2 regions of the Streptomyces sp. DSM 41931 genome follow, and region 2 is predicted to be linked to the other one. Evidence: riboswitches for the same ligand, from Rfam matches in the RefSeq annotation. Region 2 holds a riboswitch; the other holds the start of a gene.
What was found. Region 2 has a riboswitch for S-adenosylmethionine ahead of thrC (threonine synthase). Riboswitches for the same ligand answer to the same signal wherever they lie in the genome.
Positions count from the first base shown of each region.

Region 1 (15,691 bases), 1.3 Mb from region 2:
CGCCTCCTCGAAGCGGCGGGCGGTGCGCAGCTCCACGATGCGGTGGGCGTTCTCCGTGCCGAACAGGTCGGGGAAGATGCCGCGGGAGTGGTCGGCGTAGTCGAGGAACAGCACCAGGTCACCGAGGCAGACGAGGGCGTCGGCGCCCTCCTTGGCGCGGGCGAGGCCGGCCGCGTTGCCGTGAACGTCGCTGACCACGTGGACGCGGGTGCGCGGGCCGCCGCCGGGTGAGGATGCCATGGCGATCAAGCGTAATCGGGTCCGGCGCACGGGAACAATGGCGGCCCTACCTGCGGTTACTGGCTCGCTGGTTCCGCTGTGGACTACTGTGCGCAATGAAACACCAACCTGTGTGACGCAGCGAACATCTGGCAGGGCCCCCCTGTCGTGACAGCCATACCGGCGGGTAACGTCCGGGCAGTCCAGTCGTGCTCGGGATTTCAACCAGTGAATTTCGCGAGCACCCGCCCGAGCCTTGGACCGCACCGTCGCATCGCACAACGTCGTGGCGCCGGCGCCCTAAGAGGAGCAGCAGTCTTGCGCGAGTTCAGCCTTCCGGCCCTGTACGAGGTCCCCGCGGACGGCAATCTGACCGACATCGTCCGCAGAAACGCCGCGCAGCATCCCGATGTCGCCGTCATGGCCCGCAAGGCCGGCGGGACGTGGCAGGACGTGACGGCCACCACCTTCCTCGCGGAGGTGCGGGCCGCCGCCAAGGGTCTGATCGCGGCGGGCGTGCAGCCCGGCGACCGGGTCGGCCTGATGTCCCGCACCCGCTACGAGTGGACGCTGCTCGACTTCGCGATCTGGAGCGCCGGCGCGATCACCGTGCCGGTGTACGAGACCAGTTCGGCGGAGCAGGTGGCGTGGATCCTCGGCGACTCCGGCGCCACCGCCTGCCTGGTGGAGCTCGACGCCCACGCGGCGACCGTGGAGTCCGTGCGCGACCGGCTGCCCGCGCTGAAGAACGTCTGGCAGATCGAGGACGGCGGCCTGGACGAGCTGGGCCGCCTCGGCGCGGACGTCGGCGACGAGACGGTCGAGGAGCGCTCCTCGGTCGCCAAGGCCGACGACCCGGCGACCATCGTCTACACCTCCGGCACCACCGGCCGCCCCAAGGGCTGCGTGCTCACCCACCGCAGCTTCTTCGCCGAGTGCGGCAACATCGTGGAGCGGCTGCGTCCGCTGTTCCGCACCGGCGAGTGCTCGGTGCTGCTGTTCCTGCCGCTCGCCCACGTCTTCGGCCGGCTGGTGCAGATCGCGCCGATGATGGCGCCGATCAAGCTGGGCTGCGTCCCCGACATCAAGAACCTCACCGACGAGCTGGCCGCGTTCCGCCCGACGCTGATCCTCGGTGTGCCGCGGGTCTTCGAGAAGGTCTACAACTCGGCGCGCGCCAAGGCGCAGGCGGACGGCAAGGGCAAGATCTTCGACAAGGCGGCGGACGCCGCGATCGCCTACAGCCAGGCGCTGGACTCCCCGTCGGGCCCGTCGTTCGGCCTGAAGGTCAAGCACAAGGTCTTCGACAAGCTGGTCTACGGCAAGCTCCGCGCGGTGCTGGGCGGCCGCGGCGAGTACGCCATCTCCGGCGGCGCCCCGCTCGGCGAGCGGCTGGGTCACTTCTTCCGCGGCATCGGCTTCAGCGTGCTGGAGGGCTACGGCCTGACCGAGTCCTGCGCGGCCACCGCCTTCAACCCGTGGGACCGCCAGAAGATCGGCACGGTCGGCCAGCCGCTGCCCGGCTCGGTGGTGCGCATAGCGGACGACGGCGAGGTGCTGCTGCACGGCGAGCACCTGTTCAAGGAGTACTGGAACAACCCCGGCGCGACCGCCGAGGCGCTGGCCGACGGCTGGTTCCACACCGGGGACATCGGCACCCTGGACGAGGACGGCTACCTGCGGATCACCGGCCGGAAGAAGGAGATCCTGGTGACGGCCGGCGGGAAGAACGTCGCCCCGGCGGTCATCGAGGACCGCATCCGGGCGCACGCGCTGGTCGCGGAGTGCATGGTGGTCGGCGACGGGCGGCCGTTCGTGGGCGCGCTCATCACCGTCGACGAGGAGTTCCTGGCCCGCTGGTGCGCCGAGCACGGCAAGCCGGAGGGGTCGACGGCGGCGTCGCTGTGCGAGGACCCGGATCTGCTGGCGGCGATTCAGCAGGCCGTGGACGACGGGAACGCGGCGGTGTCGAAGGCGGAGTCGGTGCGGAAGTTCCGGATTCTTCCGGCGCAGTTCACGGAGGAGTCGGGGCATCTGACGCCTTCGCTGAAGCTGAAGCGGAACGTCGTGGCGAAGGACTACGCCCACGAGATCGAGGCGATCTACGCCAAGTAGCGCCGACTGGGGTGGGGTGCTCGCCGTTGGCGGGTGCCGCGCCGTGGGGGTCGTTCGCGCAGTTCCCCGCGCCCCTTGCAAACGAGAAGCCGCCCTCTTCGAGGGCGGCTTTCGCGTTACAGCAGGGTTTTCAACTCGTCGGCGAGGAGGTCCCAGCGCCATTTCTCCTCGACCCATTCCCGGCCTCGGCGGCCCATGCTGCGGCGCAGTTCCTCGTCGGACAGGAGGGCGATGACGCGTTCCGCCGTCTCGGCGGGCGCGTCGCCGCGGACGACCCAGCCCGTTTCGCCGTCGAGGACGGCGTCCGGGGCGCCGCCGGAGTCGCCGGCGACGACGGGGAGGCCGGTCGCGGAGGCCTCCAGGTAGACGATGCCGAGGCCCTCCACGTCCAGGCCGCCGCGCCGGGTCCGGCAGGGCATCGCGAAGACGTCGCCTGCGCCGTAGTGGGCGGGCAGCTCGGACCAGGGGACGGCGCCGGTGAAGCGCACGGAGGCGGCGACGCCGGTGTCGGCGGCGAGGCGGCGCAGGTCCTTCTCGTAGGGGCCGCCGCCGACGATCAGCAGGACGGCGTCCGGCTCGGCGGCGAGAATCGCGGGCATGGCGCGGATCAGCGTGTCCTGGCCCTTGCGCGGCACGAGCCGCGAGACGCACACGACCACCGGGCGGTCGGTCAGCCCGAGCCGGGCGCGCACCTCGTCGCCGCCGGAGCCGGGGTGGAAGGTCTTCTCGTCGACCCCGGGCGGCAGCTGCACCATGCGGGCGGCGGCCTCGGGGGTGAGGGCGCGGGCGATCCGGGAGCGGGTGTACTCGCCGAGGTAGGTGATCGTGTCCGTGGACTCCCCGATGCGGCGCAGCAGCTGCCGCGCGGCGGGCAGCTGGGCCCAGCCGGCCTCGTGGCCGTGGGTGGTGGCCACGATCCGCTCGGCCCCCGCGCGGCGCAGCGCCGGCGCCATCAGGCCGAGCGGGGCCGCCGCCCCGAACCACACCGAGGTGCAGCCGTGCTCGCGCAGCAGTCCCACGGCCCGCCGGGTGGCGGCCGGGGTGGGCAGCAGCATCGTCGTACGGTCGCGGACGACGGTGAACGGCTGCTCGGCGTCGAAGGCGGCGGTCGCCTCGACGCCCTCCCGGGTGCGCTTCCAGGTGGAGGCGTAGACGACCACGCGCTCCGGGTCCAGGCGCAGGGCCATGTTGTGCAGGAAGGCCTGGATGCCGCCGGGCCGGGGCGGGAAGTCGTTGGTGACGATCAGGGTCTTGTGCATCGCCGCCGACCCTACCGAACGGTTGTCGCGCGTCCGCCACGGCGCTGCTCGGTGGCATGCGCACCGGCTTCCGGGACATCATGGCCCCTCATCGACCGCACACGGGACGGGCAGGAATCACGTGGAACCGACGGCCGCACGGGGGTCCCTGGCAGGACTGCTGGGGATCTGGGGCGTGACGCGCGCGGCGCTGCTGCTGTGCGTGCTGAAGGTGGTGGTCTTCCCGGGGCCGGACGTCACCAGCGACGTGTCGGTCATCTACCGGGGCTGGTACGACGTCCTGGTCACCGGAACGTTTCCGCAGGACGACGTGACCTGGCAGTACCCGCCCGCCGCGGCCCTGGCGGTGCTCTCCCCCGCCGTCCTGCCGTTCCTGGAGTACGCCACCGCCTTCTTCGTGCTGGCGTTCGTGGCCGACGCGGTGACGCTGGCGCTGCTGCTGCGCGGGGCGCGCGGCGCGGGCCGGTGCCGGCGCGGGGCGTGGCTGTGGGTGGCGGGCGTGCCGCTGCTCGGTCCCACGGTGTACGCCCGCTACGACGTGATGGTGACCGCGGTGGCGGTGGCCGCGCTGCTGGCGGCCGGCCGGCACCCCCGGCTGGCGGGCGCGCTGATGGCGTTCGGGGCGCTGCTGAAGGTGTGGCCCGCGTTGCTGCTGCTCGCGGTGCGCAGACGGGCCGCGTGGGTGTCGGCGGCGGTGACCGGCGTGGTGGTGGCCGGGCTGTTCGCGGTGCTGATGCCGGGCGCGTTCGCGTTCCTGGGCTTTCAGCGGGACCGGGGCACGGAGGTGGAGTCGCTGGGGGCGCTGGTGTTCCACGTGGCCCGGCACCACGGCTGGGAAGGGGAGGTGCTGCTGAACTACGGCTCGGTGGAGTTCCTCGGGCCGTACGTGAGCTGGGTGTCCACCGGGGCGCTGTTCCTGACCGGGGCCGCGCTGGCCTGGCTGGTGCTGTGGCGGCTGCTGGCGACCCGGTTCGCGCCGCACACCGCGGCGGACGCGGCGTTCACGGCGGTGCTGCTGTTCACGGTCACCAGCAGGGTGATCAGCCCGCAGTACATGGTGTGGCTGGTGGGGACGGCGGCCGTGTGCCTGTGCTTCCGGGAGAGCCGGATGGGGCGTCCCGCGGCGCTGGTGCTGGCCGCGTGCCCGGTGACGACGCTGGAGTTCCCCGTGTGGTTCGGGAGCGTGGTGGCGAGCGACGGGCTGGGGATCACGCTGCTGGCGGTGCGCAACGGGCTGCTGGTGGCGGCATCGCTCCTGGCAGCACGCGCCCTGTGGTGCGCGACGGTGCCGGGCCGGCGGGAGGTTCCCTCGGCTCCGGGCCCGTCGTGGGCGGAACGGACGACGGTGCCGTCGTAGCGCCCCGAAGGGGCGCGGGGAACTGCGCGCCCAGCCCAGGACGGCCCGCACCCGCCGACGAAACCCCACCCCACGTCACCGCAGCGCACCCTGCACGAAGTCCCGCCACTGCAAAGTGAACTCCTCCGGCGTCACCCCGAGGACGCGGCTCATCGCGTCCTCGACAGCCCCCTCCCGCTCCTCATGCGCCCCCACGGCGCGATAGAACGCCCCCAGCCGCTCCTCCCCCCACCGGTCCGCGATCATCCGGCACGCCAGCCAGCTCCCCTCGTACGCCCGCGCCAGCCCCTCCGCGTCGCCGGTGAAGCCGAAGTCCTCGTCCTCGGGGAGCGCGTCGGGCACCTCGCCCCGCCCGACGGCGTGCGCGAGCTCCGGCGCGGCCTCGGCGGGGGTGCGGCCCGCGCCGCGGTAGCCGACCCAGTCGGCGTACCCCTCGGACAGCCACAGCGGGGTCGCGGCGGAGGTGTGGGCGCGCGTGGCGACGTGGGCGGTCTCGTGGGTGAGGACGACCTGCCGCCCGGAGTCGCCGAGCAGCGCGAAGGCGTCCGGGTTGACGATCACCCGGTCCGCGGGCGCCCTCGGACCGCCTCCGGTCGCCCCGGTGGTGACGGCCGCGATGCCCCGGTAGGAGGACGGGGGCGAGCCGAGCAGGCCCGCCATGCCCTCCAGGGTCTCCGGGACGAGGACGACGACGCTGCGGGCCCACCGCGGGCCCCAGGCGTCGGAGACGGCGGGCACCGCGCGGTCGGCGAGCTCGGCGTAGTCGCGCAGGGCCTCCTCGGACCGCCCCACGCCCAGCACCAGGCTGCGCTCGCCGCGTACGGCCCGCGCGCGCCCCTGATCCCAGAGCTGCTGGCTCGACTCCCCGGCCGGGCGGTCGGACTCCACCGACCAGCGGCCGTCGCGGTCCCGGCTGAGGCTCAGGGTGCGGGCGGTGACGACCGGGGAGCGGTCGTGGCCGTCGACGCGGTAGCTGAGGTCGGCGGCGGCGGTGGCCCGGTCGCCGGTACGGTCCAGGGCGGTGAGGCGGTAGGACCAGTCCGCGAGGGGCACCGCGCGCAGGTTGTCGAAGCCGTCGCGGGTGCCGGTGCGGGCGTAGGCGGCGGCGTCACGGTCGAGGACGGCCTCGGCGCGCCGGTCGAGCAGGGACTGCACCTCCGCGCGGGCGGTGTCCACGGCGGGCCCGCCGCCGCATCCCACGAGGGCGGCCAGCAGCAGGCACAACGCCGCCACCGCCGCCTGCGACACCCGCGTTCGACCGGCCACCTTTCCGAGGGTACGGGCGCGGGCCCGCGGGAGTCAGACCCTGGTGACCGAGGAGACCGGCATCATGCCGACCGGGTCGTAGCGCACGGGTGCGCCGGGGTACGGCGCGTGGATCACCTGGCCGTTGCCCATGTACATCGCCACATGGGAGGCGTCGGAGCGGTAGAGGACCAGGTCGCCGGGGCGGGCCTCGGACAGCGGGACCTGCCGGCCGGCGTACCGCTGGGCCTGCGAGGTGCGCGGCAGCGCGACCCCGGCCTGCCCGTACGCCCACTGGGTGAGCCCGGAGCAGTCGAAGCCGGACGGGCCGTTGGCGCCCCACACGTAGGGCTTGCCGAGGGCGGAGCGGGCGGCGGCGACGGCGGCGGCCGCGCGGCCGGAGGCGGGGGCGCCGCCGGGGCCGAGCAGGTCGGTGCGGCCGGAGCGGGAGGCGCGGTCCCAGGCGGCGCGTTCGCCGGCCGGGAGGGAGCCCAGCAGCCGGCGGGCCTCGGCGAGCTTGCGCTGCACGGTCCGCTTGTGGGTGGCGGCGGCCTTGCGGCTGCGTTCGAGGGCGCCGAGCCGCCCCGCCGCCTCGGCGCGGTCCTGGGACAGCGAGCGCAGGGTGCCGCGGAGCCTCTTCAGTTCGGCGGTCTGGTGGACGCCGATCCGGTCGAGGACGGAGGCCTTGCGCAGATAGTCCTCCGGGTCCTCGGAGAGCAGCAGGGCGAGGGCGGGGTCGAGGCCGCCGGAGCGGTACTGGGAGCCGGCGAGCGAACCCAGGGCCTCGCGCATGGTGTTGACCCGCTGCTGTTTGCGGGCGATGACGTCCTGGGCGTCGGCGATCTCCCGGCGCAGGGCGTCGGCGCGCTCGTCGGCCGCGTTGTAGGCCTCGGTGGCCTTCTCCGCCTCGCGGTAGAGGCGGTCGACCTCGGTCCGGGTGTCCTCCTGGGGCGCGGCCGTGGCCGGTGCCGCGCCGAGGGCGGTGGCGGCCGCGGAGAGCAGGCCCAGGGCGAGGGCGGTGGTCCGCTCGGGCCCTGAGGACGGTGCGGTACGGCGATGGGACCCCACGGGAAGTCGCGCTCCTTCCGCTGGCGGACAGGGAAACGCGGCAGACAGTAGCCGTCGGGGCCGCCCGCGGAGCCACGGCCAGGGCGGCACACACGGTGACGCCCCGCCGTTGACCTGGGTCGCGGCGGGGCGTGGAGGTGGTGCGGGGCCGCCGGGAATCCCCCGAACGGGGGCACCCGGGGCGGTGTCCGGTCAGGCGGACGCCGGTCAGGTCAGACGCGGACGCCGAACATGAAGGGGCCGCCGATGGTGTTCATCGACTCGTAGCGCACGACGGTGCCGGTGCGGGGGGCGTGGATGATCTGGCCGTTGCCCGCGTAGAGGCCCACGTGGTGCAGGTCGTTGAAGAAGAACACCAGGTCGCCGACCTTGAGCTGGTCCACCGAGTAGATCTTGGTGCCGGCGCCGGTCTGGGCCTCGGAGGTGCGCGGGATGCCGACACCGGCCTGCGCGTACGCCCAGGAGGTCAGGCCCGAGCAGTCGAAGGAGGACGGGCCGGTGGCGCCGTAGACGTAGGGGGTGCCGAGCTTGCTCTGCGCGGCGGCGAACGCGGCGGCGGCGCGGCCGGAGCCGGCCGGGACGTTGACCGAGAGGGCGTCGCGCTCGCTGGCGCGGGTGGCGCGGTTCTGCTCCTCGGCGAGCTGCGCCTTCTCCGCGGCGGTGAGGCTGTTGAGCAGCTTCTGCGCGGAGGCGAGCTTGCCCTGGACCTCCTTCTTCTTCTTGCCCAGTTCGGCCCGGGTGGAGGAGAGGTCCTTGAGCTTCTCGGCGGCCTCGGCGCGCTGCTGGGCCAGTTCGCGCTGCTTCTCCTGGATCTTCTTCAGCGAGTCGACCTGCTGGGCGCTCAACTGGTCCAGGGTGGACGCCTTGTCGAGGTAGTCGTCCGGGTCGGCGGAGAGGAAGAGCTGGACCGAGGGGTCGATGCCGCCGCTGCGGTACTGGGCGCTGGCCATCGAACCGAGGCCGTCGCGCAGGTCGTTGAGCTCCTGCTGACCCTTGGCGACGTTGTCCTGGATGGTGGAGATCTCCTTCTGGAGCTTCTCCTGCTTCTCCTTGGCCCCGTTGTACTTCTCGGTGGCCTGCTCCGCCTGCTCGTAGAGCTTGTCGACCTTGGCCTTGACCTCGTCCTTGCTCGGCTTCTCGCTGGGGGCCGCGTTGGCGGCCTGCGAGCTCATGACGACGGCGGCAGCAGCGGCGGTGGTGAGCACGGTCACGCGTGCGCGGCTCGGCTGCTTGGGACGACGGTGGGACGCCACGGAGACGAGCTCCTTCTCGAGAGTGATCGCGCGAGCGAGGGTTCGAGGGCTGACCTTAGTGATTCTCTTGTGATCAGTTCAAATCCCCGGGCACAAAATCTCCGCTGCAGCGCGTTTATTACGTCCCAACTCACCTACAGTGACGGCTTCTTGACGCTACGTTGCGTGACGGTTCCGTCAATTCAGGCATTGATCCCGTACGTTGCACGAGGGACGGAAGTGCATCAGATATTAGGAAAGCCTTTTGAGGAGCACGGCGGAGGCGACGGGGCGCGCGCCGGCGCGTGCCACCCCGTCGGCGACCTCGCGGTCGGTGGAGGCGACGATGACCGGCCGCCCCGGAGGCTCGGCGCGCACGAGCTGGCGGATGAGCTCGTCGGCGGTGACGCCCGGCTTGGAGAACAGCACCCGCACCCCGCGCGGCGGCGCCAGCAGCACCGGCGCGGCCAGTTCGGCGCCGTCGAAGACGCAGGTGACCTCGGCGCCGGTCTGGGCGGCGAGCTGCGCGAGCTGGCCCAGCAGCCGCAGCCGCTGCTTCTCCAGCGGCATCTGCGGATAGCCGGTCTTGGTGACGTTGTAGCCGTCGACGACCAGATGCGCCTGCGGCAGGGCGAGGAGCTGGTCGAGGACGGCCGGGTCGTCCTCGGACAGCGCGCGGGCGGCGATGTCCTTGGGGGTCATCCGGCCCGGCTCCACGGCGTCCACGGTCTCCGCGGGCCGCACCGACACGGGCGGCAGCGCCAGTTCGCGCCGCAGCCCCTGGGCGGCGTCCAGCACGGTGTCGAGCAGCAGCCGTACGCGCATGTCCTCGACGCTGCGGCCCTCACGGGCGGCGCGGCGGGCGGCCTCCAGGGCGGCCTCGGTCTCCCCGAGCCGGGCCTTGAGGCGCCGGGTCTCGCTCTCGGCGGCGGACACCTGGGCCTGGCCCTCGGCGCGCACCGCCTCCATCTCGCCGCGCAGCTTGCGCAGGGCGGCCTCGCCGCGCTTGACGTCGGCGAGGGCGGACCGCAGCTTGCGGTGCAGCGAGTCGGTCTCCTTCTTCGCCGCGTCCAGCTCGACGCGCAGCCGCTCGGTCTCGGCGCGGGTGTGCTCGCGGGCCCGGTCCAGTTCGGCGCGCAGGCGCTCCAGCTCGGCGCGGGTCTCCTCGTCGGCGCGCTCGGCGTCGGCGCGCTGGGCCTCCTCGCCGGCGGCGGTGACCAGCTTGACCCAGCCCGGCGGGCGGAGCACGTAGGCCGCGGCCGCCACGTCGAGCGGGTCCGCGGCCGGGGGCGGGGAGCCGGAGTCGAGGGCGCCGGTCAGTTCCGGCTCGGCCTCTCTGAGCTTCTCCCCGATCCGCTGGCGGAACAGCGGATCGGTCTCCAGCGCCGCCGCCATCGCGTTCCCGGCGAACTTGGCGCGGCGGCTCGGGGTGAACCGGGCGTACTGCCTCAGCTGCGCGGGCAGCTCGACGACGGTGAGTCCGCCGAAGCCGTCCGCGACGATCTGGACGACCTTGCGGCGCACCCCGTCGGGCAGCGGACGGTCGAGCACCTCGGCGGCGCCGTCCTGCGGCCCCCCGCCCGTGGTCTCCACCATCCGTCACACCCCAATGCCTGTGTGCGGCCCCGTCCGCGGGGCCGCCGTCAGCGGGGCCGTCTCCGTCTCAGGAGCCGGCGCCCGGCCTGTCCACGAGTTCCACCTGGTCCACGGCGTTGCACCAGCGGCACCGCACCGACTCGATCGTCTCATCGAGCACCTCGCGCTCCTCGACCTTGGGCTCTCCGGCCAGATCGAGGTGCACGTACTCGACGACCTTCGACGAGCGGGTGACGTCGAAGCGGGTGAGGTTGCCGCAGAGGGTGCAGCGCCACCGCGTCGAGTCGGTCGGCAGGGGAACCGTCATCGTGGCTGTTCGCCTTTCTCCAGTGTCCTTGACGCACCGGACGGCCGGTGCGTGTGGCTCGTAACCCTACGGCCTGCCGGGCCCGCGGCGCCCGCCCGTCCACGGCGGCGAGGCGATCCGCACGGTTGCGTCCGGTTACGTCATGCTCTGTACCCATGATCCGTCACTGGACCGCGGCGGCCGCCGGGGCGCTGAGGACCACGCCCGCCCCGGTCACCCGCACCCTGATCGTGCTGTGCTGTCTGGTCTTCCTGATCGGGCCGGCCTCGGGGCTGCACCCGGCGCACGGCTCCGGGGAGGAACTGCTGACCGCGCAGCGGGACTACTTCCGCCGCTGGGGCGTCATCCCCGCAGACCTGTTCGACGGGTCCCCCGCGGCCGCCCTCACTCCCGCCACGGCGCTCTTCGTGCACGGCAGCTGGGTGCACCTGCTGGGCAACATGCTGTTCCTCCACGTGTTCGGGCCGATGACCGAGGCCCGGCTGGGCCGGGTGCGGTTCGCCCTCTGCTACGCGGGCTGCGGCTACCTCGCCCTGCTGGGGTACGCGGCGGCCAACGCCGGCTCGGAGCGCTCCCTCGTCGGGGCCTCGGGGGCGATCTCGGCGCTGCTCGGGGCGTTCCTCTTCCTGTTCCCCCGGGGGCGGGTCACCAGTCTGCTGCCGTTCGCCTTCTTCCTGCCGGTGCGGCTGCCCGCGTGGGCGGTGCTGCCGTTCTGGGCGGCGCTGCAGTGGGCGGCGGCCGGGCGCACGGCGGAGGGCGGGCCCGGGGTGGCCTATCTGGCGCACCTGGTGGGCTTCGCGCTGGGCTTCGGCTGCGCATGGGTGTGGCGCGGCGGGGCGACTACAGTGAAGTCCGCCCCTGCTCCGGCCCCCGAGGGAGAGAACCAGCCGTGATCACCGCGATCGTCCTCATCAAGACCAGCGTGGATCGGATCCCCGAGATCGCGGAACAGATCGCCGCGCTGGACAGCGTCAGCGAGGTCTTCTCCGTCACCGGCACGTACGACCTGATCGCCATGGTGCGGGTACGGGAGCACGAGGACCTGGCGGAGGTCATCCCCGGCCGGATCAGCAAGATCCCGGGCGTCGAGGGCACGGACACGCATGTGGCGTTCCGTACGTACTCCCAGCACGACCTGGAGGCGGCGTTCGCCATCGGGCTGGACAACTGACCTCCCGGGGCTCCGCCCCGGACCCCGCTCGTCACACGCCGGAGGGGCTGTGTACAGCCCGTCCGGCGTGTGCGGACGTGACCCGTCAGGGCCGAAGAACGGTCAGGCGCGCCCCGACGTGTCCGGCACACAACGCCCGTCCACCGTCCGGTACTTCCACCGCGCCCCGTCCCGCACAAGCTCCCGCACCGCCCGCACGAACCGCGAGACATGTTCCTCCGGCGTGCCGACGCCGAAGCTGACGCGGATCGCGTTCAGCGCCCCCGCCTCCGGCGCCCCGCACTCCCCCGCGCCGCCCGCGTCGCCGTCCAGCAGCCTCCGGACCAGCGGGTGCGCGCAGAACAGGCCGTCCCGTACGCCGATGCCGTACTCGGCGGACAGCGCCGCCGCGAAGTGGGAGCTGTTCCAGCCGTCGACCACGAAGGACAGCACCCCGACGCGGGGCGCGTCGTCGCCGAACAGGGACAGGAACCGCACCTCCGGCACGTCCGCCAGCCCCTCCCGTACCGCGCGGACCAGCGCGTCCTCCCGCGCGGCCAGCGCGTCGAAGCCCGCCTCGGTGAGCGCCTTGCAGGCGGAGGCGATCGCGTAGGCGCCGATGACGTTGGGCGAGCCGGCCTCGTGGCGGGCGGCGGTCTCGTGCCACTGCACGTCCACTCCCCCGTCCGCGCGCCGGGCCACCGTGCGGCTGGCGCCGCCGCCGGCGAGGTAGGGCTCGGCCTCGCGGAGCCAGTCGGCGCGGCCGGCCAGGACTCCGGAGCCGAAGGGCGCGTACAGCTTGTGGCCGGAGAAGGCGACCCAGTCGACGTCCAGGTCGCGCACGCTCACCGCGCGGTGCGGGGCGAGCTGGGCGGCGTCCAGCACGATCCGGGCGCCGTGCGCGTGCGCGGCGGCGGCGAGTTCGCGGACGGGCCACAGCTCGCCGGTGACGTTGGAGGCGCCGGTGACGCAGACCAGGGCCGGGCCGTAGGGGTCGCGGTCGGCGAGGGCGCGCTCCAGGATCTCGACGGCCTGCGCGGGGCTGCTGGGTGCGTCGAGGAAGGTCACCCGGCCCGCCCGCTGCCACGGCAGCAGCGCCGCGTGGTGCTCGGTCTCGAAGACGAAGACCTCGCAGCCGTCGGGCAGGGCGGCGGCGAGCAGGTTGAGGGAGTCGGTGGTGGAGCGGGTGAACACCACCTGGTCCTCGATGCGGCAGTCGAGGAACTCGGCGACGGTACGGCGGGCGTTCTCGAACAGGTCGGTGGAGAGCTGCGAGAGATATCCGGCGCCGCGGTGGACGCTGCCGTAGTAGGGGGCGTAGGCGGCCACGTCGTCCCAGACGCGCTGGAGGGCGGGGGCGCTGGCGGCGTGGTCGAGGGCGGCGTAGGCGACCTCGCCGCCGGTGACGAGGGGAACGGCGACGTCCCGGCCGAGGACGGGCAGCGGGGCGAGGACGGAAGGGTCGGCGGCGACGGTGGCGGCAGGCATGACGGACTCCCGGAGGGCAGGGGGGATCCCCGCGCGGGCGGACGGCGCGACGGCGGCGCTCCAGCGCGAAGGAGAAAGTGACAAGGGGTGTGCGGAGGCGGGGCTCGACGCCCTAGCGCATTCGCTTGCTCACAGAAGGCTCCTCGACGACCAGGACCCCTGGTGTGCGAGGGGTCCGCGCTTGCCGTGAGCCCTGCTGCCCACGGCCTGGTCCTCACCCGGGGCACCCCGCCACGGACGGAGGGTTGCCGGACAGCCGGCCGGGGCCTGATGGCTGTCACTCATGACCTGAGAGGGAACGTACGTGAGGTGACGGCCGTCCCGCAACCCGTATCCGGATGACGGGACGGCCGTACGGGGCCCGCATGTCGGCCCAGGCGTCTACGCGTTGGTGACGGCGACCCAGCGTTCGAGGACGCGCCTCGCGGCACCGGAGTCGATCGACTCGGCGGCCTTGTCCATCCCGGCGCGGAGCTGCTCGGTGAGGGTGCCGCCGCCGGGCTCCAGGGCCACTAGCGCCGCCGCGGAGTTCAGCAGCACCGCGTCCCGCACCGGGCCCCGCTCGCCGTCCAGCAGCCGGCGGGCGACCTCGGCGTTGTAGGAGGCGTCGGCGCCGCGCAGCGCCTCCACGGGGACCAGCTCGATGCCGACGTCGCGCGGGTCGAAGGTCTCCTCGGTGACCTTGCCGTCGCGGACCACCCACACCCGGGAGGTGCCGGTGGTGGTCAGCTCGTCCAGGCCGTCGTCGCCGCGGAACACCAGGGAGGAGTGGCCGCGCCCGGCGAACACGCCGGCCATGATGGGCGCCATCCTCGGGTCGGCGACGCCGACCGCCTGGGCCTTGACCTTCGCCGGGTTGGCGAGCGGGCCGAGGAAGTTGAACACGGTGCGGACGCCGAGCTGGCCGCGGGCGGCGGCCACGTGGCGCAGCGCCGGGTGGAACTTCACCGCGAAGCAGAAGGTGATGCCGGCCTCCTCGGCGACCTCGGCGACCCGGCGCGGGGTGAGTTCGAGGTTGACGCCCAGCTTCTCCAGGACGTCGGAGGCGCCGGAGGCGGAGGACGCGGCGCGGTTGCCGTGCTTGACGACCTTCGCGCCGGTGCCGGCGACGACGATCGAGGACATGGTGGAGATGTTCACCGTCTTGGCACCGTCGCCGCCGGTGCCGACGATGTCGACGGTGGCGCCGGGCACCTCGATGACGTTGGCGTGGTCGTAGAGCGCCCGCACACAGCCGGTGATCTCGTCGACGGTCTCGCCCTTGGCCCGCAGGGACACCGCGAAGCCCGCGATCTGCGCGTCGGTCGCCTCGCCCCGCATGATCAGGTCCATCGCCCACGCGGCGTCGTCGGCGGACAGGTCCCGGCCGTCGAGGAGGGTGTTCAGCAGGGCGGGCCAGGAGCGGCCCGCCGCGGTGTCGCCTCCAGCGGGGGTCACAGCGCTCATGGTCGCTCCTGACGGTCGTAGCGGGTGTCGGGGACCGGACGGGTCCCGCACCCACCCTATCCAGCCGCGGGCACGGCGAAGGGCCCCCGTCCGCAGAACGGACGGGGGCCCTTCGCTGTCGTGTGGCGACGGGTGGAGCTTCGGGGATCAGTGGTGGCCGTGGCCGCTCGTGATCTCCTTGTACTCCTCGACGGTCGGCTTCGGAATCTGCGACTCCTCGCCGTAGAAGCCCTTGCTGAGCTTCGCGCGCAGCTTCTCGCCGGCCTTCACCTTGCGCCGGACGCCGTTCTCGTCGACCTCCGGGCCGAGCTCGAGCGGCTTGGGCTGCTCGTGCGCGGTGAGGGTGTACAGCTGCTCCTGGCTGAGCGGCTCGTGCACCTCGATGAACTCACCGTGCGGCAGGCGCTTGATGATGCCCGACTCGCGGCCGTGCAGCACCTTCTCCTTGTCCCGGCGCTGCAGGCCGAGGCAGATCCGCTTGGTGACGATGAACGCCACGACCGGGGCGACGAAGAACGCGACCCGGACGAACCAGGTGATGGCGTTGATCGACAGGTGGAAGTGCGTGGCCCAGATGTCGTTGCCACCGCCGACGAGGAGCACGAAGTACAGCGTGATCCACGCGACGCCGAAGGCGGTGCGCGTCGGGGCGTTGCGCGGGCGGTCCAGGATGTGGTGCTCGCGCTTGTCGCCGGTGACCCAGGACTCGATGAACGGGTACACCGCGATGGCGACCAGGACCAGCGGGAAGATCAGCAGCGGGATGAACACACCCAGGACGAGCGTGTGACCCCAGAAGTTGATCTCCCAGCCCGGCATGACACGGATCAGGCCCTCGGAGAAGCCCATGTACCAGTCGGGCTGGGCGCCGGTGGAGACCATGTCGGGCCGGTAGGGGCCGATGGACCAGATCGGGTTGATCGTGGCGATCGCCGAGACGGCCGCGAGCACACCGAAGACCAGGAAGAAGAAGCCTCCGGCCTTGGCCATGTACACCGGCAGCAGCGGCATGCCGACCACGTTCTTGTTGGTCTTTCCGGGGCCCGCGAACTGCGTGTGCTTGTGGTAGAAGACCAGGATCAGGTGCGCCACCACGAGGCCGAGCATGATGCCCGGCAGCAGCAGGACGTGGATCGAGAAGAACCGGGCGACGAAGTCGTCGCCGGGGAACTCGCCGCCGAAGAGGAAGAACGAGATGTACGTGCCGAC
Region 1 covers NZ_CP189902.1:1,769,321-1,785,011, forward strand. Annotated here, with positions in the region: gene ACP7TJ_RS08375 (metallophosphoesterase family protein) at 1-240, opposite strand, end outside; gene ACP7TJ_RS08380 (AMP-dependent synthetase/ligase) at 538-2,334, shown strand; gene ACP7TJ_RS08385 (glycosyltransferase family 4 protein) at 2,451-3,593, opposite strand; gene ACP7TJ_RS08390 (glycosyltransferase 87 family protein) at 3,715-4,950, shown strand; gene ACP7TJ_RS08395 (hypothetical protein) at 5,026-6,216, opposite strand; gene ACP7TJ_RS08400 (NlpC/P60 family protein) at 6,250-7,263, opposite strand; gene ACP7TJ_RS08405 (C40 family peptidase) at 7,476-8,516, opposite strand; gene ACP7TJ_RS08410 (NYN domain-containing protein) at 8,748-10,091, opposite strand; gene ACP7TJ_RS08415 (hypothetical protein) at 10,159-10,398, opposite strand; gene ACP7TJ_RS08420 (rhomboid family intramembrane serine protease) at 10,554-11,291, shown strand; gene ACP7TJ_RS08425 (Lrp/AsnC family transcriptional regulator) at 11,288-11,569, shown strand; gene ACP7TJ_RS08430 (aminotransferase class V-fold PLP-dependent enzyme) at 11,672-13,036, opposite strand; SAM riboswitch class IV at 13,209-13,325, opposite strand; gene trpD (anthranilate phosphoribosyltransferase) at 13,418-14,482, opposite strand; gene ACP7TJ_RS08440 (cytochrome bc1 complex cytochrome b subunit) at 14,630-15,691, opposite strand, start outside.
Region 1: it holds a riboswitch for S-adenosylmethionine, as region 2 does, so the genes downstream of both, ACP7TJ_RS08430 (aminotransferase class V-fold PLP-dependent enzyme) here and thrC (threonine synthase) in region 2, are expected to answer to the same signal.

Region 2 (15,691 bases):
GAGGGGTCCCTCACGCCGCCGTGGCCACGCCCGTGACCGTGACCGTCGTCAGGAAGCGGTCGTAGGCCGCGCGGTCGAAGTCGCCGGCCGTGGGGGAGAGGACCGTGGCCGCGGAGAGGGCCGTGGCGCGGATCAGGCGTTCCGGCCAGGGGCGGTGTTCCACCAGGGCGGACAGCAGGCCCGCGACGGCCGCGTCGCCCGCGCCCGTGGGGTTGCCGGTCAGGGCGGCCGGAGGGGTGGCGCGCCAGCGGCCCTCCGGGGTCACGGCGAGCAGGCCGTCCGCGCCGAGGGACGCGATCACCGTGCCGGCGCCCCGGCGGCGGGCGTCCTGGGTGGCGCGCAACGGCTCGTGGGAGCCGGTGAGTTCGGCCAGCTCCTCGGCGTTGGGCTTGAGGAAGTCGGGCCGGCCCGCCACACCGCGGCGCAGCGCCGCCCCGCTCGTGTCGAGCAGCACCGGGACCTGTGCCGCGCGCGCCGTGCGGACGAGATGCGCGTACGCGCCGACCGGGACGCCCGGGGGCAGGCTGCCGCACAGGGCCACCGCGGAGGCGGACGCCAGCAGGTCCTCGTAGACCTCCTGGAAGGCGGACCACTCGGCGTGGGTGATGTCCGGGCCGGGCTCGCCCAGATGGGTCGTGGCGCCGGTGCGGCCGTCGACGAGGGTCACCGTGCGGCGGGTGGCGCCGGAGACCGGGACCAAGGCGTCGGTGAGGCGCGGCACTTCGGCGAGGCGGTCGCGCAGGACGCGTCCCGTGGGGCCGCCCGAGAAGCCCGTGACGGTCACCTCGTGGCCGAGCGCGGCCAGCACGCGGGCCACGTTGACGCCCTTGCCGCCGGGGCGCTCCAGCACCTCGGAGACCCGGTGGGAGGCTCCCGCCCGCAGGGACGGGACGCGATAGGTGATGTCGAGAGCGGTGTTCAGCGTGACTGTGAGAATCACCGGGCCGACCTCCCCCTCTTGCCTGCCTTCCGTGGCCCCGGGGTCACGATCATGCCAAAAGGAAGGCGGTCGGCCCACCCCCGGGACCGGCCACCGTGAACCGGTCCCGGGGACGGATCAGGCCAGTTGGGGAGCGACCGCCCATTCCCCCTTGCGCATCACGCCCACCAGCTCGAAGGCGTCGTCCAGGACGACCAGGTCGGCGTCCTTGCCGGGCTCCAGCGAGCCGACGCGGTCGTCCAGGCCGAGCAGCCGCGCCGGGTTGGCGGAGACCGCCGCGACGACGTCCTCGACGGGCAGCCCGTCCACCGTCGCCGCCCGCTTGAAGGCGCGGTCCAGGGTGAGCGTGGAGCCGGCGATCGAGCCGCCCTCCACCAGCCGGGCCACGCCGTCCGCGACCTCGACCTCCATCGGGCCGAGCATGTAGCGGCCGTCGCCGAAGCCGGCCGCGTCCATCGCGTCGGTGATGAAGGCGACCCGGTCACGGCCCGCGTGGTGGAACGCGAGCTGCAGCGCCGCCGGATGCAGATGCGTGCCGTCGTTGATCAGCTCGACGGTGACCCGCTCGTCCTCCAGCAGCGCGGCGATCGGGCCGGGGGCGCGGTGGCCGAGCGGCGGCATCGCGTTGAACAGGTGGGTGGCGACGGTCGCGCCCGCGTCGACGGCGGCCACCGTCTGCTCGTAGGTGGCGTCCGTGTGGCCGACGGCGGCGATCACGCCGTGCTCGACGAGCAGCCGTACGGAGTCCAGGCCGCCGGGGAGTTCGGTGGCCAGCGTCATCATCCGGGCGTGGCCGTGGGCCGCGTCGATCAGCTTGCGGACCTCCGCCGGGTCGGGGTCGCGCAGCAGGCTCTCGTCGTGCGCGCCCTTGCGGCACGGGGAGATGAACGGCCCCTCGAAGTGGATGCCGGCGATGTCGCCCTGCTGGGCCAGCTCCGCCAGCATCCCCGCGTGCCGGGCGAGGAAGTCCAGGTCGCCGGTGACGGCGGAGGCCACCACGGTGGTGGTGCCGTGGCGCAGATGGGTGCGGACGCCCTGGAGGACGTCCTCGGCGGTGCCGCCGGCGAAGGACACCCCGCCGCCGCCGTGGTTGTGGATGTCGACGAAGCCGGGGACCAGCCAGTGGCCGCGCAGGTCGACCGTCTGGGCCGCGCCCTCCACAGGGGACGGGGACGCGCCGGGGGCCGTGGACGCGATGCGCGTGCCCTCGACGGTCACGCTTCCGCCGTCCACGGTCCCGGTGGGCAGGACCACCCGGGCACCGGTGAGAACCTTGGTGGGGGCCATCAGGTGGTTACCTCCGAGGGGTCAGTGGTCCCGACCGAGGGGTCGGTGGTCTTGAGCAGGTCCCAGGCGAGAAGGCCCGCGCCCAGGCACCCTGCGGTGTCCCCGAGGGTCGCGGGGACCAGGGACGGCAGCTTCTGGAAGGTGACCCGCCGCCGGATGGCCTCCCGCAGCGGTGTGAACAAGGTTTCCCCCGCCTCGGCGAGCCCGCCACCGATGATCACCGTGCGCGGGTCCAGCAGGGTGAGCGCGGTGACCAGCCCGTCGGCGAGCGCGTCCACCGCCTCCTGCCACACCCGCACGGCCCGCTCGTCGCCCGAGGCAACGGCCTGGGCGCAGTCCGCCGCGTCCGCGTCCGGGTCGCCGCTCGCCTCGGCCCACGCCCGGCTCACGGCCGACGCGGACGCGAACCGCTCCAGACAGCCGCGCTGACCGCACGGGCACTCCGCGCCGCCGGGCCGTACGACGATGTGGCCGATCTCGCCCGCGAAGCCGTGCGCGCCCGCCTCGACCTTGCCGTCGATGCCGATGGCGCCCGCGATGCCGGTGCCGAGGGGGACGAACAGGAAACGGTCGGCGCCGCGCCCGGCGCCGAGACGGCCCTCGGCGAGACCGCCGGTGCGCACGTCGTGGCCGAGGGCCACGGGGACGCCGCCGAGCCGCTCGGCGAGCAGGGCGCGCAGCGGGACGTCCCGCCAGCCGAGGTTGGCGGCGTAGGCGGCGACGCCCTCCGCCTCGTCGACGATGCCGGGGACGGCGACGCCGGCGGCCGAGGCCGGTTCGCCGTGGGCGCGGGCGCCGTGGGCGTGGAGCTCGGCCGCGAAGCCGAGGATGCCCTCGACCACGGCGTCCGGGCCGCGCTCGCGGCCGGTGGGGCGGCGGGCCTGGTGCAGCAGCTCGCCGTCCGCCCCGACCAGGGCGGCCTTCATCCCGGTGCCGCCCACGTCGAGGGCGATGACATGTTTCACGGGGAACAGTGTGACCCGTGGACCCGCAAGAGGTCTAGTCCACTCACGTGGTGTAGACCTTGATCCGATTATCGGAACCACGGATGGCGCATAGCGCCGGATCAGGGGAGAGCACGTGCGACGGCGGGTCAGGACAAGGGCGATCGCGGCGGTGTCCGCGCTGGGACTGGCAGCGGTCCTGAGCGGATGCGGGGCCGACGGCGCATCCTCCGACGTGACCCTCACGCTGGTCGCCGCCGACTACGGCAACGGCGCGGCCGACAGCAGCAAGAAGTACTGGGCCGACCTGGTGGAGCGGTACGAGTCCGACCACCCCGACGTGCACATCGACGTCAGCGTGTACTCCTGGAACGACGTCGACCGCAAGGTCAAGGAGATGGTCGACGCGGGCGACCCGCCGGACATGGCGCAGATCGGCGCGTACGCCGACTACGCCTCCCAGGGCCTGCTCTACCGCGCCGGCGACCTGCTCTCCATCCCCGTCCAGGCGGACTTCCTCTCGCAGCTCTCCGGCGCCGGCGAGGTCAACAGCGTGCAGTACGGCATGCCCTTCGCCGCCTCCACACGGCTGCTGTTCTACAACAAGGCGCTGTTCGCCGAGGCCGGGCTCACCCCGCCCGAGACCTGGGACGAACTGGTCGAGTGCGCCGAGGCGCTCAAGGCGGACGGGGTGAAGTTCCCGTACGCGCTGCCCCTCGGCCCGGAGGAGGCGCAGGCCGAGACCCTCCAGTGGCTGCTGAGCGGCGGTGGCGGCTACACCGACATCGGCGGCACCTACGGCATCGACTCCACGGAGAACGTCGAGACGGTCAGCTGGCTGCGGGACGAGCTGGTCGGCAAGGGACTCACCGGGCCCGTCGCGCCCGGCGAGCTCGACCGCGCGAAGGCGTTCGAGGCGTTCGCCGCGGGCGACGTCGGCATGCTCAACGGGCACCCCTCGCTGATGGAGATGGCCCGGAAGAAGGGCGTGACGTACGGCATGGTGCCGATCCCCGGCGCCGAGGGCGAGACGCCGTCCGCGCTCGGCGTCGCCGACTGGATGATGGCGTTCGAGAAGAACGGGCACCGCGACGAGATCGGGGACTTCCTCGACTTCGTCTACAGCGAGGAGAACGTGCTGGACTTCTCCCGCGAGTACGACCTGCTGCCGGTCACCAACTCCGCGTCGCGGGCGATGGCGGCGTCGGGCCAGGACAAGGAACTCAAGCCGTTCCTCGACCAGTTGCCGCTGTCGGAGCTGTACCCGGTGGGGAAGACGTCGTGGGCCGCGGTGAACGCGGCGATCAAGCAGAAGATCGGCCGGGCCGTGGAGCCGGGAGGCAGCCCCGCGGGCGTGCTGGGCGAGCTGCAGGCCGCGGCCGTGCGGGCGGAGAGCGCGGAGTAGCCTGCCGGCATGGGTGAGGGCGAGGAGCTGGGGCGGCTCGAGCGGGCGGTGCTCGCGCTGGAGCGGCGGGGGGTCGTGTCGCCGGGGGCGAAGGAGCGGGTGATCCGCGAGGAGCTGGGGCTGGTGCCGGTGCGGTACTACCAGTTGCTCAACGCCCTCCTTGATGATCCGCGGGCGTTGGCCCACGATCCCGTGACGGTGAACCGCCTGCGGCGGGTACGGGAGGCGCGGCGCGGGGAGCGGTGACCGTCCCCGGGGGCTGCGCCCCCGGACCCCCCTCATCGGCCCTGGCGGGCCTCGTCCTCAGACGCCGGACGGGCTGACATCAGCCCGTCCGGCGGTGGCGAGGAACCCTCGTCAGGCGAGCCGGTCCGCCAGCGTGCGCAGCAAGTGCACCACCCCCGACGGCCCGTCGACCACCAGGTCGGCTCGGTCCCGGAGTTCCGCGACCTCCTCGCTGCCGCTGCACACCAGCACCCCCGGCGTCCCGGACGCCCGCAGCTTGTCCACCGCCGTGAACGCCGCCAGATCGCCCAGGTCGTCCCCGGCGTACAGCACCGACCCCGCCCCGATCTCCCGCGCGTACTCCAGCAGCGCGACCCCCTTGTCCATCCCCGGCGGACGCAACTCCAGCACCATCCGCCCCGGCTCCACGACAAGACCGTGCCGTGTCGCGAGGTCCGCCAGCGGCTCGCGCAACGCCTCGAACGCGGCCTGCGGGTCGGACGCCCTACGGGTGTGGACGGCGACCGCCCGCCCCTTCTCCTCGATCCACGTGCCCTGCCACGCCCCCACCCGGTCCAGCAGCCCGGGCAGCTCCGCGCGGGCGGCGGCGACGCCGGGGTGCGGGGCGGGCGCGGTGACGGAACCGGTGACCGCGTCCCACCGCTCGGCGCCGTAGTGGCCGAGCACCACCAGGTGCTCGAGACCGGGCACGCCCGCGAAGCCGCCGTGGCGCACGGCGACGCCGGGCGGCCGGCCGGTGACGACGGCCACCGCCGCGACCTTCGGGGCGAGCGCGGCGAGCGCGGGCACCGCGTCCGGATGGGCGCGGGCCTGCTCCGGGTCGGGCACGATCGGCGCGAGCGTGCCGTCGAAGTCGAGCCCGATCAGCGCCTTGCCCGGGCGGGCCAGGAGCGCGTCGAGTCCGTCCCGCCCGGCCTGCGTGGCGGGCGTCGGCAGGTCGCCGGGGTCCGTGGAGTCCGTCTGACTGGCCATGCGCCCCAACCTATCCACGCAGCGCCTCCAGCTGGTCCAGGAACCACCGTGCCGGCGGCAGTGCCGTCGCCGCCGCGGCCAGGCGCTTGCAGCGTTCCGTGCGGTCCTCCGGGCGCATCGACAGCGCCTCGTGCAGCGCCTCCGCCGTCTGGACGACGTCGTACGGGTTGACGGTGATCGCGTCCTCGCCCAGTTCCTCGTGGGCGCCCGCCTCGCGGGACAGCACCAGGGCGCAGCCCGCGTCGGAGACCACCGGGACCTCCTTGGCGACCAGGTTCATGCCGTCGCGGATGGGGTTGACCAGGGCCACGTCGGCCAGCCGGTACGCGGCGAGCGAGCGGGCGAAGTCGTCCCTCACATGGAGGACGACCGGGCGCCAGCCCGGGGTGCCGTACTGCTCGTTGATCTCCTGGGCGAGCCGCTGCACCTCGGCCGTGTAGTCGCGGTAGACGGCGAGGTCCTGCCGGGACGGGTAGGCGAAGGCGAGGTGCACCACGCGCTCGCGCCACTCGGGCCGGTCCTCCAGCAGCTGCCGGTACGCCAGCAGGCCGCGCACGATGTTCTTGGACAGCTCGGTGCGGTCGACGCGGACGATGGTCCTGCGGCCCTCGCCGATCTCCTCGCGCAGGGCGGCCATCCGCTCGTCGACGTCCGCCTCGTGCGAGCGGGCGCGCAGGAAGTCCGCGTCGGCGCCCAGGCCGTGCACCCCGATCCGCGTGCCGCCGAGCCCGCCGGCGAACCGCTCGCAGCACGCGGTGAACGCGTCCGCCCAGCGGTGGGTGAGGAAGCCGAGCCGGTCGGCGCCGAGCATCCCGCGCAGCACCTGCCGCGCGATGTCGTCGGGCAGCATCGCGAAGTACTCGGGCGGCGCCCACGGCGTGTGCGAGAAGTGCCCGATGCGCAGGTCGGGGCGCAGTTCGCGGAGCATGCCCGGGACCAGGGTCAGGTGGTAGTCCTGCACCAGGACGGCCGCGCCCTCGGCCGCCTCCTCGGCCAGCGCCCGGGCGAACGCGCGGTTGTACGTCTCGTAGGAGGCCCACTGGCGGCGGAACTCCGCGTCGAAGGCGGGCTCCAGCGGCGTCTGGTACAGCATGTGGTGGACGAACCACAGCACCGAGTTCGCGACGCCGTTGTACGCGTCCGCGTGCACGTCCGCCGGGATGTCCAGCATCCGCACGCCGTCCTCGCCGACGCCGCGCCGCACGGCCTCGCGGTCGCCGTCGGACAGCGCCGAGCACACCCACAGGGCGCCCGAGTCGGGGCCGATGGCCGAGAGGCCGGAGACCAGTCCCCCGCCGCCCCGTTTGCTCCTCAGCGAACCGTCGTCCGCCACCGCGTACGACACCGGCCCCCGGTTGGAGGCGACCAGCACCTGAGCTGCACCGAAGCTTGAAGCCATACGCCTCAACCTAGCCCGGCCCCCCGGGCCTCAAACGTGGTGGTGCGTCACACCGGCCGGCGTCAGGCCACCCGGCGGGCCTGGTACTCCGCGATGTCCGTCATCGGCGGCCGCTCCTCGGTGTCCACCGAGTACGTGCGGGGCTCGAAGGCGTCCCCGGTGCGCTCGAACTGGGTCAGCGACGGCCGCAGCAGATGCGCGCGGGCCAGCCGCAGCTGCGCGGTGCGGTAGATCGCGGCGGCCATCCGGCCGAGCGCCTGCCCGTCCTGGTGCCGGTGCTTGCGCACGCCGACGTCCACCTGGGCCAGCGCGTCCAGGCCCACCAGGTGCAGGGCGTCGACCAGCATGCCCAGCTCGACGCCGTACCCGACGGGGAACGGGAGCTGTTCGAGGAGGCTCCGGCGGGCCGCGTACTCGCCGCCCAGCGGCTGCACGAACCCGGCGAGCTGCGGCCAGTGCATGTTGAGCAGCGGGCGGGCCATCAGCTCCGTGACCCGGCCGCCCTGCCCGGCCCCCGCGCCGGTGGTGCTCCCGTCGGCCAGGGTCATCGGCCGGTCGTACATGGCCTTGACGAGCTGGAGGCCGGGCTCGGTGAGCAGCGGGCCGACGATGCCGGTGACGAAGTCGGAGGAGAAGTCCCTCAGATCGGCGTCGACGAAGCACACGATGTCGCCGCGGGTGACCAGCAGCGACCGCCACAGCACCTCGCCCTTGCCGGGCACGGCCGGTATGCGGGGCAGGATCGCGTCCCGGTGCACCACGGTCGCGCCCGCCGCCGCGGCCACCTCGGAGGTGCGGTCCGTGGAGCCCGAGTCGATCACCACCACCTCGTCGACCAGCGGCACCTGGAGCACCAGGTCGTGCCGGATGACGGAGACGATCTCCCCGACGGTGGCCTCCTCGTCGAGCGCGGGCAGCACCACGCTCACCGTCTGCCCCGAGGCCCGTTTCGCCGCCAGGATCCGGTGCAGGGGACGGTCGGCCACCGACCAGGAGCGCTCGATCAGCCAGCGCTCGACTTCTTCCAGCACGGTCCGGGCTCCTCACTGGCCGGTGATCCATCTCGGGGTTCGGACGGCGCTCTCCGCCGTCCGGGCCTTCGGTTACAGTCTTGAACAACGCCGACGGGCCCTGCATCTCGGGGTCGCGCGGCGCACAACTGAACACCGCTCATCCAGAGGGGCAGAGGGACACGGCCCGATGAAGCCCCGGCAACCCTCCAGTCGGTTCCTGTCACGCGGACGTGGCGAGGCTCCCGGCTAGGGAAGGTGCCAAATCCGTCTCACGGCGAAGTGCGTCGTGAGGAAGATGAGGAGAAAGGGCCTCGCCTCCATGGCTGTGCAGACTGTTGCAAGCACCACCGACACCGCGAACTCCGTCGACCTGGGTCCCGCCGCCGCGCTGTCCTGCCGCGAGTGCGGCCACCGTGTGCCCCTCGGCCCGGTCTTCGCCTGCGAGGAGTGTTTCGGCCCGCTGGAGATCGCCTACGACTTCTCCGGTCACGACACCGAAGAGCTCCGCAAGCGCATCGAGGCGGGTCCCGCGAACATCTGGCGTTACGCGCCGCTGCTGCCCGTCCCCGCGGACGTGGCGACCAAGCCCAACCTGAACCCGGGCTGGACCAAGCTCGTCCAGGCCGACAACCTCGCCCGCGAACTGGGCGTCACCGGCGGCCTCTACGTCAAGGACGACTCCGGCAACCCCACGCACTCCTTCAAGGACCGGGTCGTCGCCCAGGCCCTGGAGGCCGCGCGCGCCTTCGGCTTCACCACGCTCTCCTGCTCCTCCACCGGCAACCTGGCCGGCGCGGTCGGCGCCGCCGCGGCCCGGGCCGGCCTCCGCTCCTGCGTGTTCATCCCGCACGACCTGGAGCAGGGCAAGATCGTCATGGCCGCCGTCTACGGCGGCGAGCTCGTCGGCATCGAGGGCAACTACGACGACGTGAACCGCTTCTGCTCCGAGCTGATCGGCGACCCGGCCGGCGAGGGCTGGGGCTTCGTCAACGTCAACCTGCGGCCGTACTACGCCGAGGGCTCCAAGACCCTCGCGTACGAGATCTGCGAGCAGCTCGGCTGGCGCCTGCCCGACCAGCTGGTCGTCCCGATCGCCTCCGGCTCGCAGCTCACGAAGATCGACAAGGGGCTGCAGGAGCTGATCAGGCTCGGGCTCGTCGAGGACCGGCCGTACAAGATCTTCGGCGCCCAGGCCGAGGGGTGCTCGCCGGTGTCCACCGCCTTCAAGGCCGGGCACGACGTGGTCCGCCCGCAGAAGCCGGACACCATCGCCAAGTCGCTGGCCATCGGCAACCCGGCGGACGGCCCCTACGTGCTGGACATCGCCCGGCGCACCGGCGGCGCGGTGGAGGACGTCACCGACGCGCAGGTGGTCGACGCGATCAAGCTGCTGGCGCGCACCGAGGGGATCTTCGCGGAGACCGCGGGCGGTGTCACGGTCGGCGTGACGAAGAAGCTGATCGAGGACGGCGTCCTCGATCCGTCCCTCACCACGGTCGTGCTGAACACCGGGGACGGGCTCAAGACGCTGGACGCGGTGGCGGGGACCGGGCTCACGGCGACCATCCGGCCCAGCCTGGAGTCGTTCCGTGAGGCCGGGCTCGTCTAGCGCCGGCCGCACACCGACCACAGCCCCGCGCCCCCTGGCTATTCATCCTGACCGGAGGTTTCAAGTGAGCGTCACCGTCCGCATCCCCACCATCCTGCGCACCTACACCGGCGGCAAGGCCGAGGTCCTCGCCGAGGGCGCCACCCTCGGCGAGGTCATCCAGGACCTGGAGAAGAACCACACCGGCATCGCCGCCCGCGTCCTGGACGACCAGGGCAAGCTGCGCCGCTTCGTCAACGTCTACGTCAACGACGACGACGTGCGCTTCGAGCAGGGTCTGGAGACGGCCACCCCCGAGGGCGCCGGCGTGTCGATCATCCCGGCGGTCGCCGGAGGCTGATCATTACCTTCGGTAATGACCGTTACCGAGCGTTTATGCCATTGCCCCCTCCGTGAGAGAAGCGGAGGGGGCAATTCCATGGGATTGAGCGCGGTAGAGTTGGGGAACGCGCTCCCGATCCGTTGATCGAGAACCCTGAATTCCTGCCGCAGACCCGACTGGATGTAGCCAAAGTGCGGGCTCCTTTCGCGGCTTTTGTCTCCTTTGCCCGGCCCGACTTGCCCTGAATTCTGGCGAATTCTTGCCACATTCCGGACCGGCGGCGTCCAGATTTCTCGTCCGATTGACCTGTTGCAGACGGCAGTTGGACAGATACATTCAGCCGCGGTCGACGCGTTCCGGCGCACGCCCCCAACCGTTGGGGGGTGAGGTCTGACCCGGGTCCGCGAAGTGTGGATCTGTGCAAGGGCCAGTAATAGGGGAGTTAGGCATGGCTCAGGGCACCGTCAAGTGGTTCAACGCGGAGAAGGGGTACGGCTTCATCGCGGTCGACGGTGGTGCGGATGTTTTCGTCCACTACAGCGCGATCCAGATGGACGGCTACCGCACCCTTGAAGAGGGCCAGCGGGTCGAGTTCGAGATCTCGCAGGGTCAGAAGGGCCCGCAGGCCGACATGGTTCGCGTCACCGCCTGAACGCGCTACCAGCAGCACGCGACATCTTCTGCCGGCGACAGGGCCCGCACCTTCCGGGGTGCGGGCCCTTCGTCATGCCCGGAACGCCGGGGCCGCGCGCTGGGGCGGCGCTCGAAGCCCGCCAGAGGCGTGACAGGCGCGTGCGCCGCGCGCGCCGTGTTCGCGCGCGGCTGAGAGCGGCCCCGAGCCCTTGGGGCGCCTGGGCCGAAAGGCTGCTGCGCGCCCGCCTTCGGTGGAGTCCCTCCGCGAGCGCGCCTTGCACTCTCGGGGGTCGAGTGCTAATCATTGGCGTTAGCACTCTGAAGGTGAGAGTGACAACGAAGGACCGGGTCGGTGAGGCCCGCCAGGTCGGGTGGGGCAAGGAACCACACGGCAGGCGAGCCGTCCGTCGCGGGCGCGGGCGCGGTCCGAAGGAATCACCCCCAGTCCTGGAGGGACCACTTCACATGGCCAAGATCATCGCGTTCGACGAGGAGGCGCGGCGCGGCCTCGAGCGCGGCATGAACCAGCTCGCGGACGCCGTGAAGGTGACGCTCGGCCCCAAGGGCCGCAACGTCGTCCTCGAGAAGAAGTGGGGCGCCCCCACGATCACCAACGATGGTGTCTCCATCGCCAAGGAGATCGAGCTCGAGGACCCGTACGAGAAGATCGGCGCCGAGCTGGTCAAGGAAGTCGCCAAGAAGACGGACGACGTCGCCGGTGACGGTACGACCACGGCGACCGTTCTCGCCCAGGCCCTGGTCAAGGAGGGCCTGCGCAACGTCGCCGCCGGCGCCAACCCGATGGCCCTGAAGCGCGGTATCGAGAAGGCCGTCGAGGCCGTCTCCGCCGCCCTCCTGGAGCAGGCGAAGGACGTGGAGACCAAGGAGCAGATCGCCTCCACGGCCTCCATCTCCGCCGCCGACACCCAGATCGGCGAGCTCATCGCCGAGGCCATGGACAAGGTCGGCAAGGAAGGCGTCATCACCGTCGAGGAGTCCCAGACCTTCGGTCTGGAGCTGGAGCTCACCGAGGGTATGCGCTTCGACAAGGGCTACATCTCGGCGTACTTCGCCACCGACATGGAGCGTATGGAGGCCGTCCTCGACGACCCGTACATCCTGATCGCGAACTCCAAGATCTCCAACGTCAAGGACCTGCTCCCGCTCCTGGAGAAGGTCATGCAGTCGGGCAAGCCGCTGCTGATCATCGCCGAGGACGTCGAGGGCGAGGCCCTGTCGACCCTGGTCGTCAACAAGATCCGCGGCACCTTCAAGTCCGTCGCCGTCAAGGCCCCGGGCTTCGGCGACCGCCGCAAGGCCATGCTCGGCGACATCGCCATCCTCACGGGCGGCGAGGTCATCTCCGAGGAGGTCGGCCTCAAGCTGGAGAACGCCACCCTCGACCTGCTGGGCAAGGCCCGCAAGGTGGTCATCACCAAGGACGAGACCACCATCGTGGACGGCGCCGGCTCCGCCGACCAGGTCCAGGGCCGGGTGAACCAGATCCGCGCCGAGATCGAGAACAGCGACTCGGACTACGACCGCGAGAAGCTGCAGGAGCGCCTGGCGAAGCTCGCCGGCGGTGTCGCGGTCATCAAGGCCGGCGCCGCCACCGAGGTGGAGCTCAAGGAGCGCAAGCACCGCATCGAGGACGCCGTGCGCAACGCCAAGGCGGCCGTCGAGGAGGGCATCGTCGCCGGTGGTGGCGTGGCCCTGCTGCAGGCCTCCCAGGTGTTCGAGAAGCTGGAGCTCGAGGGTGACGAGGCGACCGGCGCCAACGCCGTGAAGCTCGCCCTGGAGGCCCCGCTGAAGCAGATCGCCGTCAACGGTGGTCTCGAGGGCGGCGTCGTCGTGGAGAAGGTCCGCAACCTCACGGTCGGCCACGGCCTGAACGCCGCGACCGGCGAGTACGTCGACATGATCGCCGAAGGCATCATCGACCCGGCCAAGGTGACGCGCTCCGCGCTGCAGAACGCCGCGTCGATCGCCGCGCTGTTCCTCACCACCGAGGCCGTCATCGCCGACAAGCCGGAGAAGGCCGCGGCCCCGGCCGGCGGCGGCATGCCGGGCGGTGACATGGACTTCTGAGCCTGATCCGTCAGGTTCGGACCCGTCCGAGGTCCGGAGGGCGGCACTCCCCGCACAGGGGGTGCCGCCCTCCGGCGTGTCCGGGCGCCGCAGGGGGTGACCGGTGTCACGGACGCGGACGGGCGGGAGGCGGGAATGCTCACCGCCTCACGCGGGTTCGACGAAGGGTGCGTTGTATGCACGTACACATACCGTCGAGTATCCGCAAGGAGTCCTCCTCATGACCGTCGCCGCCTCCGCGACCACCGGACGTGCCGCCGAGATCCTGGCCCGGCCGGTCGCCCTCAACGGGCTGACCGTGCCCAACCGCATCGTCATGGCGCCCATGACCCGCCAGTTCTCGCCGGGCGGGGTGCCGGGGGAGGACGTCGCGTCGTACTACGCCCGCCGGGCCGCCGCCGGGGTCGGGCTGATCGTCACCGAGGGCACGTACGTCGACCACCCGTCCGCCGGCATCAGCGACCGCGTCCCGCGGTTCCACGGGGAGGAGCAACTGGCCGGCTGGGCGAAGGTCGCGGAGGCGGTGCACGCCGCCGGGGGCCGCATCGTGCCGCAGCTGTGGCACGTCGGCATGGTCCGCGAGCAGGGGAAGCCGCCCTTCCCGGAGGCGCCGGCGGTCGGACCGTCGGGGCTGCGCCTGGACGGCGCCGAGGGCGGCAGGGCCATGACGCAGGCCGACATCGACGACGTCGTGGCTGCGTTCGCGAAGGGGGCGGCCGACGCCGAGCGCATCGGCTTCGACGGCGTGGAACTGCACGGCGCCCACGGCTACCTCATCGACCAGTTCCTGTGGGCGGGCACCAACCGCCGCACCGACGCCTACGGCGGCGACCCGGTCGCCCGCACCCGGTTCGCCGTGGAGATCGTGCAGGCCGTGCGCGCGGCCGTGTCGCCCGGCTTCCCGGTCGTGTTCCGCTTCTCGCAGTGGAAGGCCGACCACTACGACGCCCGGCTCGCCGAGACCCCGCAGGAGCTGGAGGCGATCCTCACCCCGCTCGCCACGGCCGGCGTCGACGCCTTCCACGCGTCCACGCGCCGCTACTGGCTCCCCGAGTTCGACGGCTCCGACCTCAACCTGGCCGGCTGGGCCCGCAAGCTGACCGGCCGCCCCGCGATCACCGTCGGTTCGGTCGGCCTGGACGGCGAGTTCGGCCGCGCCTTCCTGGGCGAGGGCGCCGCGCTGCGGGGCATCGACGACCTCCTGGACCGCCTGGAGCGCGACGAGTTCGACATGGTCGCGGTGGGCCGCGCGGTCCTCCAGGACCCGGAGTGGGCGGCCAAGGTCCTGGCCGGCCGCTTCGGCGACCTCACGTCGTACGACGCGGCGTCGCTGACGTCGCTGAGCTGAGTCCGGCCCGGTCCGGGGCCTGGCGCGGCGCCCCTCCGGCGGGGACGCCGCGCCTTTCCGCCGGGAGGCTCGCGGGTCTCAGAGGTTGCCCATGGGTTCGATGTCCACGCGGACCGGGGTGCCCCACACCCGCAGGACCTCGTAGTCGGTGAACTCGTGGACGACGCGGTAGGCCATCGCCGGACGGGGGGAGCGCAGCTGGGCCTTGACGAACAGTTCCGCCTCGCGGCGGTCGCGGCGCGGGGTGCCGCACAGCTGCCACGCCTGGCCGTTCCACATCTCCGGCAGCCAGCGCTGCTGCGGCTGCGGGCGGTCGCCGCGCACCCCGTAGCGGGAGGGGGCGGGACCGGCGGGGCGGGCCTGCGGGGCCGGGCCGTTGAACTCGGCGCGGCGGGCGGCGCGGCGCCGGGTCTCGCAGAGCAGGCACAGGTCCGGGGCGCTCTCGTCGACCGGTCCGGTGGGATGCTCGGCGCAGCGGGTGCTGGGCGGCGCCGTGGTCACGGTGTCCTCCAGCAGGTCCAGCGCCCGCCGCAGGTCGTTGCGCACCTCGTGCAGACGGGCGTCCGGGGTGTCGGCGGAGAGCGCCTCGCCGTGCTCACCGAGCACACGCAGCGCCCGGCCGAGGGCGGTGAGCTGTGCGTGGTTCATGGTGGATTCTCCGGGTGGGGGACCGCTCCAGTATCCCAGCCCGGACGGTCAGCTCCCCGCGGCCGCCAGCGCCGCCCGCAGATGCCCGTCGGCCTCGTCCAGCAAGCGGGCCGCCGTCGGCCCGTCCACCCCGGCCAGCAGCACCAGGATCGCGTGCTTGACCTCGCCGTCCGTGGCGGCCAGGGCGCGCTCCACGGCGTCGTCGCCGGCGCCCGTCACCTGGGCGACGATCCGGCGGGAGCGGGCGCGCAGCTTCTCGTTGGAGGCGCGCACGTCGACCATCAGGTTCCCGTACGTCTTGCCCAGCCGGATCATCGTGATCGTCGACAGCATGTTCAGCACGAGCTTCTGCGCCGTGCCGGCCTTGAGGCGGGTGGAGCCGGTGAGGAACTCCGGGCCCACGACCACCTCGATGCCGTGCTCGGCCGCCGCCGCCAGCGCGCTGCCCCGGTTGCACGACAGTCCCACGGTGAGCGCCCCGTGCTTCCGGGCGTACGTGACCGCGCCGATTGCGTACGGGGTGCGGCCGGAGGCGGAGACGCCGACCACCGTGTCGTCGGGGGTGAGGCCCAGCGCCTCCAGGTCGGCCTCGGCGAGCTCGGGGGAGTCCTCGGCGCCCTCGACCGAGGTGACCATGGCGTCCGGGCCGCCGGCGATCAGGCCGACGACCCGCGCCGGGTCGGTGTTGAAGGTGGGCGGGCACTCGGAGGCGTCCAGCACGCCCAGCCGCCCCGCCGTGCCCGCGCCCGCGTAGACCAGCCGCCCGCCGCGCGCCATCCGCTCCGCCACGGCGTCGACCGCGGCGGCGATCGCCGGCACCTGCTCGGCCACGGCGCC
Region 2 covers NZ_CP189902.1:3,111,910-3,127,600, reverse strand. Annotated here, with positions in the region: gene ACP7TJ_RS14400 (1-phosphofructokinase family hexose kinase) at 11-940, opposite strand; gene nagA (N-acetylglucosamine-6-phosphate deacetylase) at 1,058-2,227, opposite strand; gene ACP7TJ_RS14390 (ROK family protein) at 2,227-3,192, opposite strand; gene ACP7TJ_RS14385 (extracellular solute-binding protein) at 3,308-4,576, shown strand; gene ACP7TJ_RS14380 (DUF3263 domain-containing protein) at 4,586-4,822, shown strand; gene otsB (trehalose-phosphatase) at 4,934-5,794, opposite strand; gene ACP7TJ_RS14370 (alpha,alpha-trehalose-phosphate synthase (UDP-forming)) at 5,805-7,193, opposite strand; gene ACP7TJ_RS14365 (glucosyl-3-phosphoglycerate synthase) at 7,256-8,224, opposite strand; SAM riboswitch class I at 8,361-8,508, shown strand; gene thrC (threonine synthase) at 8,526-9,815, shown strand; gene ACP7TJ_RS14355 (ubiquitin-like small modifier protein 1) at 9,880-10,155, shown strand; gene ACP7TJ_RS14350 (cold-shock protein) at 10,586-10,789, shown strand; gene groL (chaperonin GroEL) at 11,236-12,858, shown strand; gene ACP7TJ_RS14340 (NADH:flavin oxidoreductase) at 13,079-14,206, shown strand; gene ACP7TJ_RS14335 (hypothetical protein) at 14,285-14,854, opposite strand; gene murQ (N-acetylmuramic acid 6-phosphate etherase) at 14,903-15,691, opposite strand, start outside.